DNA from 2 places in the Pseudomonas sp. GW821-FHT02H06 genome. Region 1 is predicted to be linked to the other one. Evidence: riboswitches for the same ligand, from Rfam matches in the RefSeq annotation. Region 1 holds a riboswitch; the other holds the start of a gene.
The links. A riboswitch is a leader RNA that binds a small molecule or an ion and turns the genes downstream of it on or off. The one in region 1 is predicted to bind cobalamin.
Positions count from the first base shown of each region.

Region 2: another riboswitch for cobalamin. It lies ahead of AC07VF_RS03215 (CbtB domain-containing protein); the one in region 1 lies ahead of AC07VF_RS23135 (ABC transporter substrate-binding protein).

Region 1 covers NZ_JBWKVD010000019.1:37,189-44,359, reverse strand. Annotated here, with positions in the region: gene AC07VF_RS23145 (aldo/keto reductase) at 1-345, shown strand, start outside; gene AC07VF_RS23140 (aspartate/glutamate racemase family protein) at 406-1,128, shown strand; cobalamin riboswitch at 1,350-1,545, shown strand; gene AC07VF_RS23135 (ABC transporter substrate-binding protein) at 1,689-2,690, shown strand; gene AC07VF_RS23130 (FecCD family ABC transporter permease) at 2,726-3,733, shown strand; partial or broken gene AC07VF_RS23125 (ABC transporter ATP-binding protein) at 3,730-4,512, shown strand; gene AC07VF_RS23120 (glucarate dehydratase family protein) at 5,013-6,287, opposite strand; gene AC07VF_RS23115 (MFS transporter) at 6,319-7,171, opposite strand, start outside.
Region 2 covers NZ_JBWKVD010000002.1:23,654-30,824, forward strand. Annotated here, with positions in the region: gene nfuA (Fe-S biogenesis protein NfuA) at 1-322, shown strand, start outside; gene cobM (precorrin-4 C(11)-methyltransferase) at 418-1,164, opposite strand; gene AC07VF_RS03205 (cobalamin biosynthesis protein) at 1,350-1,766, opposite strand; gene AC07VF_RS03210 (CbtA family protein) at 1,763-2,482, opposite strand; gene AC07VF_RS03215 (CbtB domain-containing protein) at 2,494-2,703, opposite strand; cobalamin riboswitch at 2,801-3,033, opposite strand; cobalamin riboswitch at 3,158-3,389, shown strand; gene cobW (cobalamin biosynthesis protein CobW) at 3,517-4,590, shown strand; gene cobN (cobaltochelatase subunit CobN) at 4,593-7,171, shown strand, end outside.

The sequences.
Region 1 (7,171 bases):
GCCCGTCAGCACAACGCCGAATTCGTCGTCGGCGGGCCTTACAGCTCCGGCGTGTTGGTGGGCGGCAAGCATTTCGAGTACCAGGAAGCGTCGCCAGCGATGCTCGACAAGGTGGCGCACATTCAGGAGATCGCCCGTCAGTACCAGGTCGACATCAAATCGGCAGCGCTGCAATTCGTCCTTGCCAACCCCCTGGTGGCGGCGGTGATTCCGGGTGCCAGCCGCCCTTCGCGGATCATCGAGGACGTCACCGCGCTTAACGCACAGGTGCCTGACGGTTTCTGGCAGGCCATGCGCGATCAGGGCTTCATCGCCCTGCAGGCGCCCGTGCCGATGAAAGACTGATATCGTGGGCAACGACGCCGGGCCAGACGCCCGGCCTTGTTTTCTGCGCGAGATCTGTCCATGCGAATTCTGATCGTCAACGTCAACACCACCGAATCCATGACCGAGACCATTGCCGAGCAGGCCCGCAGCGTGGCCTCGCCTGGCACCGAGATCATCGGCCTGACCCCGCGCTTCGGCGCCGAGTCGGTGGAAGGCAATTTCGAAAGCTACCTGGCGGCCATCGCGGTGATGGACCGGGTGATGTCCTACGAAGGGCCTTATGACGCGGTGATTCAAGCCGGCTACGGCGAGCATGGCCGCGAGGGTTTGCAGGAATTGCTCGATGTGCCGGTGGTGGACATCACCGAAGCGGCGGCCAGCCTGGCGATGTTGTTGGGGCACAAATACGCCGTTGTGACGACACTGGACCGCACCGTGCCGCTGATCGAAGACCGCCTGAAGCTGGCCGGGGTGTACGAGCGCTGCGCATCGGTGCGGGCCAGCGGCATGAGCGTGCTGGAGCTGGAGGCATCGCCGGAGCGTGCGGTCGAGGCCATTGTCGAGCAGGCCATCGAAGCGGTGAATCGGGACAAGGCCGAGGTGATTTGCCTGGGCTGCGGCGGCATGGCCGGCCTGGATCAACTCATCCGTGACCGCGCCGGCGTGCCCGTGGTGGATGGCGTGACCGCTGCGGTGGCACTGGCGGAATCACTGGTGCGTCTGGGGTTGAAGACCTCGAAAGTGCGGACCTATGCGACGCCACGGCCGAAGAAGATCGTGGGTTGGCCGTTTAAGCTCTAAGCCGGTGGTGTTGAGCTCACGCCGATGGCGCTGCAAACACATACCTTGTGGGAGCGAGCTCGCTCGCGAAGACTGCATTCCAGCCGCAGAAGATTTAGCGGATGTGCTGGCCTCTTCGTGAGCAAGCCCACTCCCACAGGTGTTGCGTCCGTCCAGTTACTGCGAGGTGTCAATACATCTCCGGCACACTGTCGCTGCATTCGCCTCTCCCCACCGAATCGTTTAGTATCCCCGCCGCCGGTTTCCGCTCGGAATTAATAGGGAATCCCCAGGCGCGTGCTGCGCGCTGAAAGGGAACTGTCCCCGCAACTGTAGGCGCTGAGCCCTGCTTCCTGTTTGCCACTGGGTCACCCCGGGAAGGCCGAAGCACGGCGATGAAGCGCCAGTCAGGAGACCTGCCGGCCAGCATATTCATTCACCGGCGGGGTGTCCGGGGAAGGACTCCCGTTCGCGTGCCGTGCGCGCACCATGAGCTCGCCCTTTTTTCCGGGGCGTCTGTCGGGATGGACTTTCCAGCGCCTGCTTCGCCAAGCATTCAGGCTATCTGGAGATCGCTGTTCATGCCGCTGCGCCGCCTCGCCGCCCTGCTTGTCACCCTGACCTTGCCCACTGCCGCCCTCGCAGCGTCGACGATTTACCCCTTGACCGTGGACAACTGCGGCCAAGCGCTGACCTTCACCCACGTCCCGCAGAAAACCGTGACCATTGGCCAGGCCGCCACCGAGATGCTGTATGCGCTCGGCCTGGGCCCGAACGTCGTGGGTACGTCGCTGTGGTTCAATCCCGTTCTACCGCAGTACCAAACCCTCAACGACGGCATCGAGCGTCTGGCCGACAACGCGCCGAGTTTTGAATCGGTGATCGGCAAACGCCCGGATTTCGTCCCGGTGCAGTTTGAGTGGATGGTCGGGCCACAGGGCGCCGTTGGCACCCGCGAGCAGTTCCGCGACCTGGGCATCCCCACCTACATCCTGCCGTCCGATTGCGAGGGCAAGAACAACCGGGTCGGCGCCGACGGCACGCGCCTCGAAGCCTTCCGCATCGACACGCTGTACAAAAGCCTGCGGCAGCTGGCGCAGATTTTCGACGTGCAGGACCGTGGCGAGCAGTTGATCGCGGATTACCAGGCGCGAATGGCTCGGGCTGTGGCGCAGGCGAACGCCCATGCCAACCCGCCCGTCTCGGCGGTCTTCTGGTTTTCCAGCCCGGACATCAACGTCGATCCGTACGTGGCCGGACGCAAGGGCATTCCCAACTTCATGCTCGACACCCTCGGCATGCGTAACGTCATCGACTCTGACGAGGAATGGCCGACCGTGGGCTGGGAAACCATCGCCAAGGCCAACCCGACCGTGCTGGTCATCGCGCGCATGGACCGCCGCCGCTTCCCGGCGGACGATCACGAGAAGAAGCTGGCCTTCCTCCGCTCGGACCCGGTCACACGGAATATGGATGCGGTGAAAAACAATCGCATCGTGATCATGGACGCCAGCGCCATGGAGTCCAGCGTCAGGCTGTTCGACGGCATCGAGCAACTGGCCCAGGCCATTCACCCCCAATGACCTCGCTCCGTACTCCTCGCTCAAGCATCGTCCGAATGTTCGGCCACGGCGCCTGGGCGACCGCGTTGCTGGCGTTGGCGGTGCTGGCGGGCGTGGCGATCGGCGAGACGTCGATCAGCCTGCCGGTGATCGTTCAGGTGCTGGCGAACAAGCTGTGGGCCACAGGCTATCCCCTCGACCCCATCGATGAGGGCATCGTCTGGAATTACCGCCTGACCCGGGCCATCGTGGCCGCCACCTGCGGCGCAGGGCTCGCCGTGTCGGGCGTGGTCTTGCAATCGCTGCTGCGCAACCCGCTGGCCGATCCCTACTTGCTGGGCATTTCCGCCGGGGCTTCGACCGGCGCGGTGCTGGTGGCGATCATCGGCATCGGTGCCGGGACGATCTCCCTGTCCACCGGCGCGTTTGCCGGGGCGATTGCTGCCTTCGCGCTGGTCGCCCTGCTCGCCCGCTCCTCTCGGGGCCAGACCGCTGCCGGCCAGATCATCCTGGCGGGCATTGCCGGGTCCCAGCTCTTCAATGCCCTGACCTCCTTCCTGATCACCAAGTCGGCCAATGCCGAGCAGGCCCGCGGGATCATGTTCTGGTTGCTGGGCAATCTCAGCGGCGTGCGCTGGTCGTCGGTGGCGCTGTCGGTGCCGGTCGTGGTGCTCGGCTTGCTGGTGTGCCTGTGGCATCGGCGCGCGCTGGATGCGTTCACCTTTGGCAGCGATTCAGCGGCGTCCCTGGGCATTCCGGTACGCCGGGTGCAGGCCGTGCTGATTCTCACCGCCGCGCTGATGACGGCGGTGATGGTGTCGATCGTCGGCTCCATCGGCTTCGTCGGGCTGGTGATTCCCCACGCGGTGCGCCTGATGGCCGGGGTGCGTCATGCCCGGTTGTTGCCCTTGAGCGCCCTGATTGGCGCGCTGTTCATGATTGCCGCCGATGTGCTGTCGCGCACCTTGATCAAGGGTCAGGTGTTGCCGATCGGGGTCATCACGGCGCTGGTGGGCGCGCCGGTTTTTGCCATGATTCTGGTCCGCGGGAATCGTCCTCGATGAACGCCCGTCAGGAGGTGCCCGGCACCATGCTGGAAGGGAGTGACCTGAGTTATTCGGTCAAGGGCGCGTCGCTGCTCAGTGGGGTGAGCCTGGCGATTCGGCCGGGGGAGAACCTGGGGATTGTCGGGCCCAATGGCTCGGGGAAGTCGACGCTGCTGAAGTTGCTGGCGGGGATTCAGTCGCCGTCTCAGGGCGATGTTCGCCTGGGCGGGCAGCGATTGTCGTCGCTGAGTCGGCGGGACATTGCGCGGCAGGTGGCGGTGGTGGAGCAGCACGCGCAGACGGGTGATTCGATCAGTCTGTTGCAGGCGGTTGAGTTGGGCCGTACGCCGTGGCTGTCGGCGCTGGCGCCGTGGGGCGCGGACGATGACCGGATTGTGGCGCAGGCGCTGGCGGATGTGAGTTTGCAGCACTTGGGGCATCGGGCGTGGCATACGTTGTCGGGTGGGGAGCAGCAGCGGGGGCATATTGCGCGGGCTTTGGCGCAGCGCCCGCAGGTGTTGTTGCTGGATGAGCCGACGAATCATCTGGATATTCAGCAGCAGTTGTCGATTTTGCGGTTGGTGCAGGATTTGCCGGTGACGACGGTGGTGGCGTTGCATGATTTGAATCAGGCGCTGGGGTGTGATCGTCTGGCGGTGATGGACGGCGGGCGGTTGGTGGCGTTGGGTTCGCCCTTTGATGTGTTGTCGCCGGAGCTATTGGGTGAGGTTTTTGGGGTGCGGGGGCATTGGTTGGTTGATCCGTTTGACGGGGCTAAGGTGTTGAGGCTGAGGGCGCCAGGATCAAGAGCGTCTGCCTGGGGGCAGAATGTTTCGCCTTCGGCGAGTTGCTTGGAAAAGCACCCCAAGTAACCAAGGGTGCCTGCTCCTGGTTGGGCCCTTCCTTCGTCAGGGTTCCTTCACTCCGGTCTCGCTCCGTGGGCCCGCGCCGAACGGGCATCCATGCCCTGACGGCGCTCTCGCCGCATCCATGCGGCTCGGCCCACTGCGCGAGACCTGCGTTCAGCCTGCACCCAAGTCGCGTTTGGCGGTGTTTGAGCCTTTTGGGTATGAAGATCAAGAGCAGATCAAAGGCTTCCCGGCTGAAGCCGGTCCTACAGTGAGGTCACGCGTCCCTCACTGGCTTGACGCGGTCTCGTAGGACTGGCTTTAGCCGGGAAGAGGCCAGTTCAGGCGCTGAAGGATCTTCGGCCTGAATGGTGTTTGTGGGAGCGAGCTTGCTCGCGAATGCGATATCCCAAACACCGATCATCCTGCAGAAGTAATAACCCCCAACCTCAATACCTCGGCTTCACCGCCTTCCACTCCGGTTTGTATTTCTGCATTTGCCGCACATCATCCCGCTGGCGAATCCCGCACGTCAGGAATTGGTCATTGAGTTTGCCCAACTGGTCATAGTCCAGTTCAAGCCCCAACCCAGGTTCGCGGGTGAGGTGGACGCAGCCGTCGATGATGGGGAGTTTGCCGCCTTTGATGACTTCTTCGTCCGGTTCTTGCCACGGGTAGTGGGTGTCGCAGGCGAAGTCGAGGTTGGGGACGGCGGCGGCGACGTGGGTCATGGCCATGAGGCTGATGCCCAGGTGGGAGTTGGAGTGCATGGAGACGCCGAGGCCGAAGGTGTCGCACATTTTTGCCAGCGCCTGGGTTTCGCGCAGGCCGCCCCAGTAATGGTGGTCGGCGAGGACGATCTGCACGCTGTTCAGCGCGACGCTGCGGCGGAATTCGTCGAAGTCGGTGACGACCATGTTGGTCGCCAGCGGCAGGCCGGTGCGTGTGTGCAGTTCGGCCATGCCTTCCAGCCCCGGCGTCGGGTCTTCGTAGTATTGCAGGTCATCGCCGAGCAGTTCGGCCATGCGGATAGAGGTTTCCAGCGACCAGTTGCCGTTCGGGTCGATACGCAGCGGATAGCCCGGGAAGGCCTTTTTCAGCGCTTTGATGCACGACACTTCGTGCTCGGGGTCCAGGGCGCCGGCTTTGAGTTTGATGCTTTTGAAACCGTACGCTTCGATCATCCGCCGCGCCTGGGCGACGATCTGCTCTTCGCTCAGCGCTTCTCCCCAGCTGTCGGGCGCGTAGGGCGAATCGGCGTGTTGGGCGTATTTGAAGAACAGGTACGCACTGAACGGCACGCGGTCGCGAACGGCACCGCCCAGCAGGTCAACCAATGGCAGGTTCATGGAACGTGCCTGCACATCCAGAAACGCCACTTCAAATGCCGAATAGGCATTGCTCACCGCTTTGCTGGCATGGGAACCCGGCGCCAGTTCGGCACCCGCTACCGAAGTGGGTTTGTTCGCCGCCACCGTGGCTTTGACCACCGCCCGCAAGTGGTTGAGGTTGAACGGGTCCATGCCGATCAACTGGCTCTGCAACTGCTGCTGAATCGCCAGGGCCGGGGCATCGCCGTAGCTTTCTCCCAGGCCGAGGTAGCCGTTGTCGGTTTCGACTTCAATGATCGAGCGCAGGGCAAACGGCTCGTGGATGCCGCTGGCGTTGAGCAACGGCGGATCGCGGAAGGCAATCGGTGTGACGGTGACGCGTGTGATTTTCAAATGACTTCTCCCGGTCAATCAGGGTGTGAGGCTAGGGTTTGACGCTTGACGATGAGCTGAGCGACGCGGCTGCTCGCAGTGGCGCAGCGTCCTCAAGCTTTGGGCGGTGTGGGTCGCCTTTCGGTGTGGTACGGGCGAAAAAGATCACCACGGCCGCCACCAATGAGGTGAGTGCCAGGCCGTACATGCCGCCTTGAATGGAGCCGGTTTTCTGCTCCAGAAAGCCGAACGCGGTGGGCGCCACGAAGCCGCCGAGGTTGCCGATCGAGTTGATCAGCGCGATCACCGCCGCTGCGATGCGCGCGTCCAGATAGCCTTGGGGAATCGGCCAGAACAGCGCGGACGCCGCTTTGAAACCGATGGCCGCGAAGCAGATGGCGACGAAGGCGAAGATCGGCCCGCCGACGGTGGACATGAACATCCCGCACGCGGCAATCACCAGGGTGACCGCAACCCACGCCTGTTGATGCTTGAAGCGAGCCGCCAGCGCGGCGAAGCCGTACATGGCGATGATCGAGATGATCCACGGAATCGAGTTGAACAGGCCGACTTCGAAATCGCTGAGGCTGCCCATCTTCTTGATCATGCTCGGCAGCCAGAAGGTCGCGCCGTAGATGGTCAGGGCCACGGAAAAGTAGATGAAGCAAAACAGCATGATCTGCCGGTCGGCGAGCAGCTTGAAGATCGACGGCTTGATCACTTGCGCCGCTTCACGGGCGCGCTGTTCGGCGTCGATGGCACTGATCAGCGCGCCCTTCTCTTCTTCGCTCAACCATTTGGCATCCCGGGGATGGGACTGCAGCCAGAACCAGACAAAACCGCACAGGGCGATGGAGGCGAAGCCTTCGATGATGAACATCCACTGCCAGCCGTGCAGGTTCATG
Region 2 (7,171 bases), on a different contig from region 1:
ACTGACCATCAAGGCGCCAAACGCCAAAGTGCCGATGGTCAACGCCGACAGCCCGATCAACGAGCGTATCAATTACTACCTGCAGACCGAGATCAACCCGGGTCTCGCCAGTCACGGCGGCCAGGTGACCTTGATCGAGGTGGTGGAAGAAGATGAGGCAAATGTCGCCATTCTGCAGTTCGGCGGTGGTTGCCAGGGTTGCGGTCAGGCAGATGTGACGCTCAAGGAAGGCATCGAGCGCACATTGCTGGAGCGCATCCCCGAGCTGACCGGTGTGCGTGACGTGACCGACCACACCCAGAAAGAAAACGCGTACTACTGAGTCAACGTGTGATTCCAGGAAGTATGGTGTTGCAGGCAAGCCCCGACGAGTTCGGGGCTTTTTTGTGGGCGCTCGCCAAGGTCTAGAGGCGCACGCTAGGGCCTGAACACATGGGCATGGCCCGCGCGATACAGCGATGACTCGCTGAACACGTCGTTGCCCAGTACCCGACCCACCAGGATCAGCGCGGTGCGACGAAATCCCTTGATCCGCACCTTCTCCTCGATATCTGCCAGTGTGCCGGTGACCCAATCCTGATCGGGCCAGCTGGCGCGATGCACTACGGCGATGGGGCAGTCGGCGCCATAGTGCGGCGTCAGCTCGGCGACGATCTTGCCGAGGTTATTGACCCCCAGATGGATCGCCATGGTTGCCCGGTGCCGTGCCAGATCGCCCAGGCTTTCGCCTTCGGGCATGTCGGTTTTGTCGGCGTAGCGGGTCAGGATCACGCTCTGGGAGATGTCCGGCAGCGTCAGCTCTGTCCCGAGCAACGCGGCGCAGGCGGCGGTGGCGGTGACGCCGGGGATGATTTCGAAGGGGATCTGCAGCTCGCGCAGGCAGCGGATTTGTTCGCCGACCGCGCCATACAGGCTCGGATCGCCGGAATGCACACGCGCCACGTCCTGGCCCTGTGCATGAGCGGATTTCATCAGCTCGATGATCTGCTGAAGGTGCAATGGAGCGCTGTTGGTGACCTGGATCGCCTGATGACCTTCCAGCACTGCTTCAGGCACCAGGGAACCGGCGTAGATGATCACCGGGCAGGAGCGGATCAGCCGCTGGCCTTTGACAGTGATCAGGTCCGGATCGCCGGGGCCGGCGCCGATGAAAAAAACAGTCATGGGGTGTCCTGATTGGAGTTCATTTGAGCAGTGGCTCGTCGGATGCATTCTCCCTGAGCGCACTCGGTCTGACTTTGTAGGACTGGCTTTAGCCGGGAAGGGGCCCTAGGGCACACCATCAAAATCTGCGGTGTGACTACTGACGTCTTCCCGGCTAAAGCCGGTCCTACAAGGGTTGGCCGGTCCTACAAGATTGCGGTTGCCAGAGCAAAGGTCCCGTGGGGGCTTTTTCGGCGGGGGATGACCAAGGTCGCGGGCGCGCCGGTCAACCGTGTCACCATCGCCAGCGCCGCGCTTTCTGCCACGCCGTAGCAGCCGGTGCGTTCGAAGGCGATGTCCGAACGGTAAGTCAGCTGTGCCTCGTAAGCCGCCAGATCATCCGCGCTGAAAAACCCGATCGTCAGCCCCAGCTCATGACCCAGTTCCAGCAGCCCTACCTCAGCCGACTTGCCGTCAATGGAGGCGAGGGCGGCAACGTCTTTCAGCTCAAGACGACCCTCCCGCAACCCATCCTCCATCAACTGTCGAAGCTCCAACGCCGAACAGCCGCGCTGGCAGCCCAGACCGACCACCCACAGCGGCCGATCGCGCACTTCATTCACAGAGCAGGCTTCAAACCGACGTGCGTCTCGGTCGCTTCATTGCGCCGAAACAACCAAGCGCTGATCCAGCCCAGGGCAATCCAGAAAACCGCATTGGTCAGCAGCGACGCGATCTTGAATTGCGCTTCAAGGGCTTCCGGCGCCAGTGCCAAATGCACCGCCGGTTGCGGCGCGCCGACGATATGCGGCACCACCAGGATCACCGCGCCCAAGGCCTTCAACACCCAGTGCCGTGCAAACACTATCAATGCCAGGCCTGCAGCCGTGGAGGCGGCGGTGCCGACCCACCAGATCTGCCGTTGGGTCAGATCCGCCGCGACAGTGCCGGGCAGCTCGGGCGGCAAACCAAGAGTGGGCGCCAGCACGAACACCGCATAACCGGCCAACCCCCACAGCACGCCTTCGCGGGCACTGGTCGGCGTACGCAGGGTGTACAGCGCCGCCAGCATCAGGGCGAAGCCGACCGCGACCACCAGATTGCCGCCGGTGGTGGACAGCACGCGCTGCCAGCCGTCTTCCGGCTCCCAGGCTTCGGCGTCATGGACGTGGCCGGCCATCGCACCCTCGGCGTGCTCGTGCATCTCGGCAGCCGGGGCCTTTTCGTAGGTCTCCGCCTGCAGGATCAGTGGCGCCACCGAGAAGCTTTGGAGCAGTGTCAACAGCAGGGCGGCGAGCAGTCCGGTGAACCCGGCCGTTTGCGCAATTCGCTTGAACATGGCGGCGGGTCTCAATGGCACGGGAAGGCGGAGCTGTGACGGGTGTCGTGTGCCGCGTTGTGCACCGCATCGATGTGGGAGAAACCGGCGAAGTACACTAGAAACGCACCGAGAAACATCGCGCTGACGGCGGCGACAAGGCGCTGGCTTTGGGTGGCGGTCACGGCTGTTGTGGTGTTTGTGCTGGTGCCGGACGTCTGGCGGGGTGTGCTGATGGACATGGCGCTTCCCTCTGAAGTGGATTCAGCGGACGGAAAGGCGCGAAGACACCGCAGACGAAGGCCGGCAGTGATCAACAGCGCCCGCCCACCGCGGGTTGTTATGGTGCGTTATCGGGCCGGTCTCCGGGCTCGCGAGGGGCACATGCATCAGCCGTTACAGCCGACGTGCCTTCAAGAATCGCCTTCCCATATCGATGCCGACACAGTGGATCTGACTCTTCACTCGCTTACCGTTGCGGGGGCAGCACCGGACTGATACACACCCGAAGGTCTGTACGCACCGGTTTCCCGTTTCACCCTGTGAAGGGCACCCGTAACAAGGTGTGTAGCAGACCACGGGCTGTTTGGCTCGTCAATCGGCCCTTCAGCCGATGCGTCAATCAATGCAGCGATCGGTGCGTCAATTGGCGCGGCACTCATTGCAAAGCACGATTGACCGGCCTCCAGTCACTGCGTAGCCTTGCGCACTTGAGGTTCGCCGGGCGCCTTTATCAACTACCAAGGCCACCGGCGCTAAGAAGGGAATGCGGTTTCAAGCCGCAGCTGCCCCCGCAACTGTAAACGGACAGCTTCATTGCACAGCCACTGCGCGAGCGGGAAGGCGCAATGAATGCCAGTCGCCTGATGATGCCTGTCAGCGACCGGCCGCCGTGAGCCAGGAGACCTGCCTCGAATCGGACCGCCTGCAAGCGGCCGAGGAATTCCACTACAACCGGGCGGGGTGATCCGGTGGCGAATTTAACCGCGCGCCTGCTTCCACCGGCCTGCGCTGTTTTCGTCCTCGTTGCCCCGCCGCACGCCTGAGGGCAACCGATGAAAACACTGGCCAAACTCCCTGTCACCATCGTCACCGGCTTTCTCGGCTCGGGCAAAACCACCTTGTTGCGGCACATGCTCGACAACGCCGAAGGCCGGCGCATCGCCGTCATCGTCAATGAGTTCGGCGAACTGGGCATCGACGGCGACATCCTCAAGCAATGCACCATCGGCTGCACCGAAGAAGAAGCCGTCGGTCGTGTGTACGAGCTGGCCAACGGCTGCCTGTGCTGCACTGTTCAGGAAGAGTTCTTTCCGGTGATGCAGGAACTGGTCGCCCGTCGCGGCGACCTCGATCACATCCTCATCGAAACCTCGGGCCTGGCCCTGCCGAAACCGCTGGTTCAAGCCTTCCAGTGGCCGGAAATTCGCAACGCCTGCACCGTCGACGCCGTGATCACCGTGGTCGACAGCCCGGCCGTGCTCGCGGGCACCTTCGCCGCGTTCCCGGACCAAGTCGACGCCCAGCGCAAGCTTGACCCGAACCTGGATCACGAATCGCCGCTGCACGAACTGTTCGCCGACCAACTGGCCAGCGCCGATCTCGTCGTGCTGAACAAGGCCGACATGCTCGACGCGGATGCTCTCGCCGCCGTGCGTGCCGAAGTCGCCGAAGAACTGCCGCCGGCGGTGAAGATCGTCGAAGCGAACCGGGGCCAGCTGCCGATCAGCGTATTGCTGGGCCTGGGCGCCGAATCCGAGCTGCACATCGACGGGCGCAAGACCCACCACGATCACCACGAAGGCGACGATCATGATGATCACGACCATGACGCCTTCGACTCGATTTCCATCACGCTGCCCCAGGCCGACGAATCGCTGTTGCTCGACGCGCTGACCCAGGCCGTCGTCCAGCACGGCATCCTGCGTGTCAAAGGCTTCGCCGCCATTCCCGGCAAACCCATGCGCTTGTTGGTGCAAGGCGTCGGCACGCGTTTCGACAAGCATTTCGACCGCGCCTGGAAGCCAGACGAAGCTCGGGAAACCCACCTGGTGCTGATCGGCCAGGAACTGGACGCCGGCGTCCTTGAAGCGCAATTGCGCGATGCAGTCTCAGGCATAAAAGGCTAACCATGCACCTGCTGCGTACACAGCCCGGCGGCTTCGTCCCCGACGACAGCATCGCTGACCTGGGCCAGACGCCCGCCGAGCTGGTGATCCTGTGCAGCGCCGACTCGAATCTGGCGCTGCTGGCTGAAACCGCGCGGCAATTGCCGGATAGCTACCCAAGCCTGCGCCTGGCCAATCCGATGCAGGTGCAAAACCATGCGTCGGTGGATTTGTACGTCGACGAGGTGCTGCGCCACGCGAAAGTCATCCTGATTTCCCTGCACGGCGGCATCGGCTACTGGCGTTACGGCGTCGAGCGGCTGGTGGAGCTGGCCGCGAAAGGCGTGAAGCTGATTCTGGTCCCGGGCTGTGATCGGCCAGACCCCGAGCTGAGCGGCCTGAGCACGGAATCCGTCGAAGACCGCGAGCGTCTCTGGCATTACCTGCGTCAGGGCGGCAAGCACAACGCGCTGGCGCTGTTCAATTTCATCGCCACACGCTGGCTGGGTGGCGACTACCCGTGGGCCGAGCCGCAAACCCTGCCGCGCACCGTGATTTATCACCCGCAGAACGCCAACGCCGACCTGGCCCGCTGGCAGGCCGACTGGCGCGCCGATCAGCCGGTCGCGGCCGTGCTTTTCTATCGCTCCCACCTGCAGGCAGCCAACACCGGCTTCATCGATGTGTTCTGCGAGCGCTTGTCGGCCCAGGGCCTGAACCCGTTGCCGATTGCCGTCGCCAGCCTGAAGGAAGCCGGCTGCATGAGCGCGATACAGGACTGGCTCGACGAGGTTGATTGCGAGGTCATTCTCAACACCACCGGCTTCGCCCAATCCAGCCCGGAAGCGCCAGATGTTCGGCCGTTTCGCCGAGACATCCCGGTCATTCAGGCCATTTGCGCCCAGGACAACGAACCCGCCTGGCAGGCAAGCGCCCAAGGGCTGGGCCCCCGCGACCTGGCGATGCACATCGCGCTGCCGGAACTGGACGGGCGCATCATCAGCCGGCCAATCAGCTTCAAGGACCTGGCCTGGCACAGCGAGCGCAGTCAGTCCGACGTGGTTTGCTACCGCGCCCAGCCGGAACGCATGGATTTCGTCGCCGAACTGGCCCGGCGCTGGGTGCTGCTTGCCCGCACCGCCAACACCGACAAGCGCGTAGCGCTGATTCTGGCGAACTACCCCACCCGCGACGGGCGCATTGGCAACGGCGTCGGCCTCGACACCCCGGCGGCCGCGCTGAACATCCTGAAGGCCATGCAGGCCGAGGGTTACCCGGTTGAAGGCCTGCCCGAGACCGGTACTGCGCTGATTCACGCCTTGCTCGGCGGCGTCACCAACGATCCGGACAGCCTCGATCAACGGCCGTGCCACCAGAGCATGGCCATGGACGAGTACAAGGCGGCGTTTCAAGCGCTGCCGCAAGCCAATCGCGATGCAGTCATCGCGCGATGGGGCGCCCCTGACACCGACCCCATGTGTCGGGACGGGCGGATGATGATCGCCGGCCTGCGTTTCGGCATGACCTTCGTCGGCATTCAACCGGCGCGGGGCTACAACGTGGACCACAGCGCGGTGTATCACGACCCTGATCTGGTCCCGCCCCACGGCTATCTGGCGTTTTACTTCTGGCTGCGCAAACGCTATGGCGCTCATGCTGTCATCCACGTCGGCAAGCACGGCAATCTGGAATGGCTGCCGGGCAAAGGCGTCGGTCTGTCCGAGTATTGCTGGCCGGACGCGATCCTTGGCCCGATGCCGAATATCTACCCGTTCATCGTCAACGATCCGGGCGAGGGCGCCCAGGCCAAGCGCCGCACCCAGGCGGTGATCATCGACCACTTGATGCCACCGCTGACCCGCGCCGAAACCTACGGTCCGTTGCGCGACCTTGAACTGCTGGCGGACGAATATTACGAAGCGCAGCTGCTTGATCCGCGCCGCGCCAGGGAGCTGCAAAAAGACATTCTCAGGCTGGTGCGCGAGACCCACATCGACCGCGAACTGGCGATGGACGGGGACGCCAACAGCGAGGCCGACGCCGCCGTGTGGCTGCCGCGCCTGGACACCTACCTGTGTGACCTGAAGGAATCGCAGATCCGCGACGGCTTGCACGTATTCGGCGAGTCGCCCACCGGCCGGCTGCGCATCGACACGCTGCTGGCCATGGTGCGCGTGCCTCGCGGCGATGGTCGCGGCGGTCAGGCCAGTCTGCTGCGGGCATTGAGTCAGGCGCTGGCGCTGGATTTCGACCCGCTGGACTGTGATCTCGGTGCGCCATGGACCGGCGACAAACCTCACGCATTACATGAAGTCAGCGCTGAACCATGGCGCACGACGGGTGATACCCGCGAGCGGCTGGAGCTTTTGGCTGCGCAGATGATTGAGAAGATTGCCAGCGGCGTGCCTATCAGTAATACCTTTGCAAACAACAGCTTGTCCGATGTTGTTCAGTCTCTGCATGAAGTGGTTATCCCTCGCCTAGACGCCTGCGGTCCAGCCGAAATGTCGAATCTGCTCAGCGCGCTAAGTGGGCGTTTCGTCCCGGCCGGCCCGAGCGGCGCCCCCAGCCGAGGACGGCTGGACGTGCTACCGACCGGGCG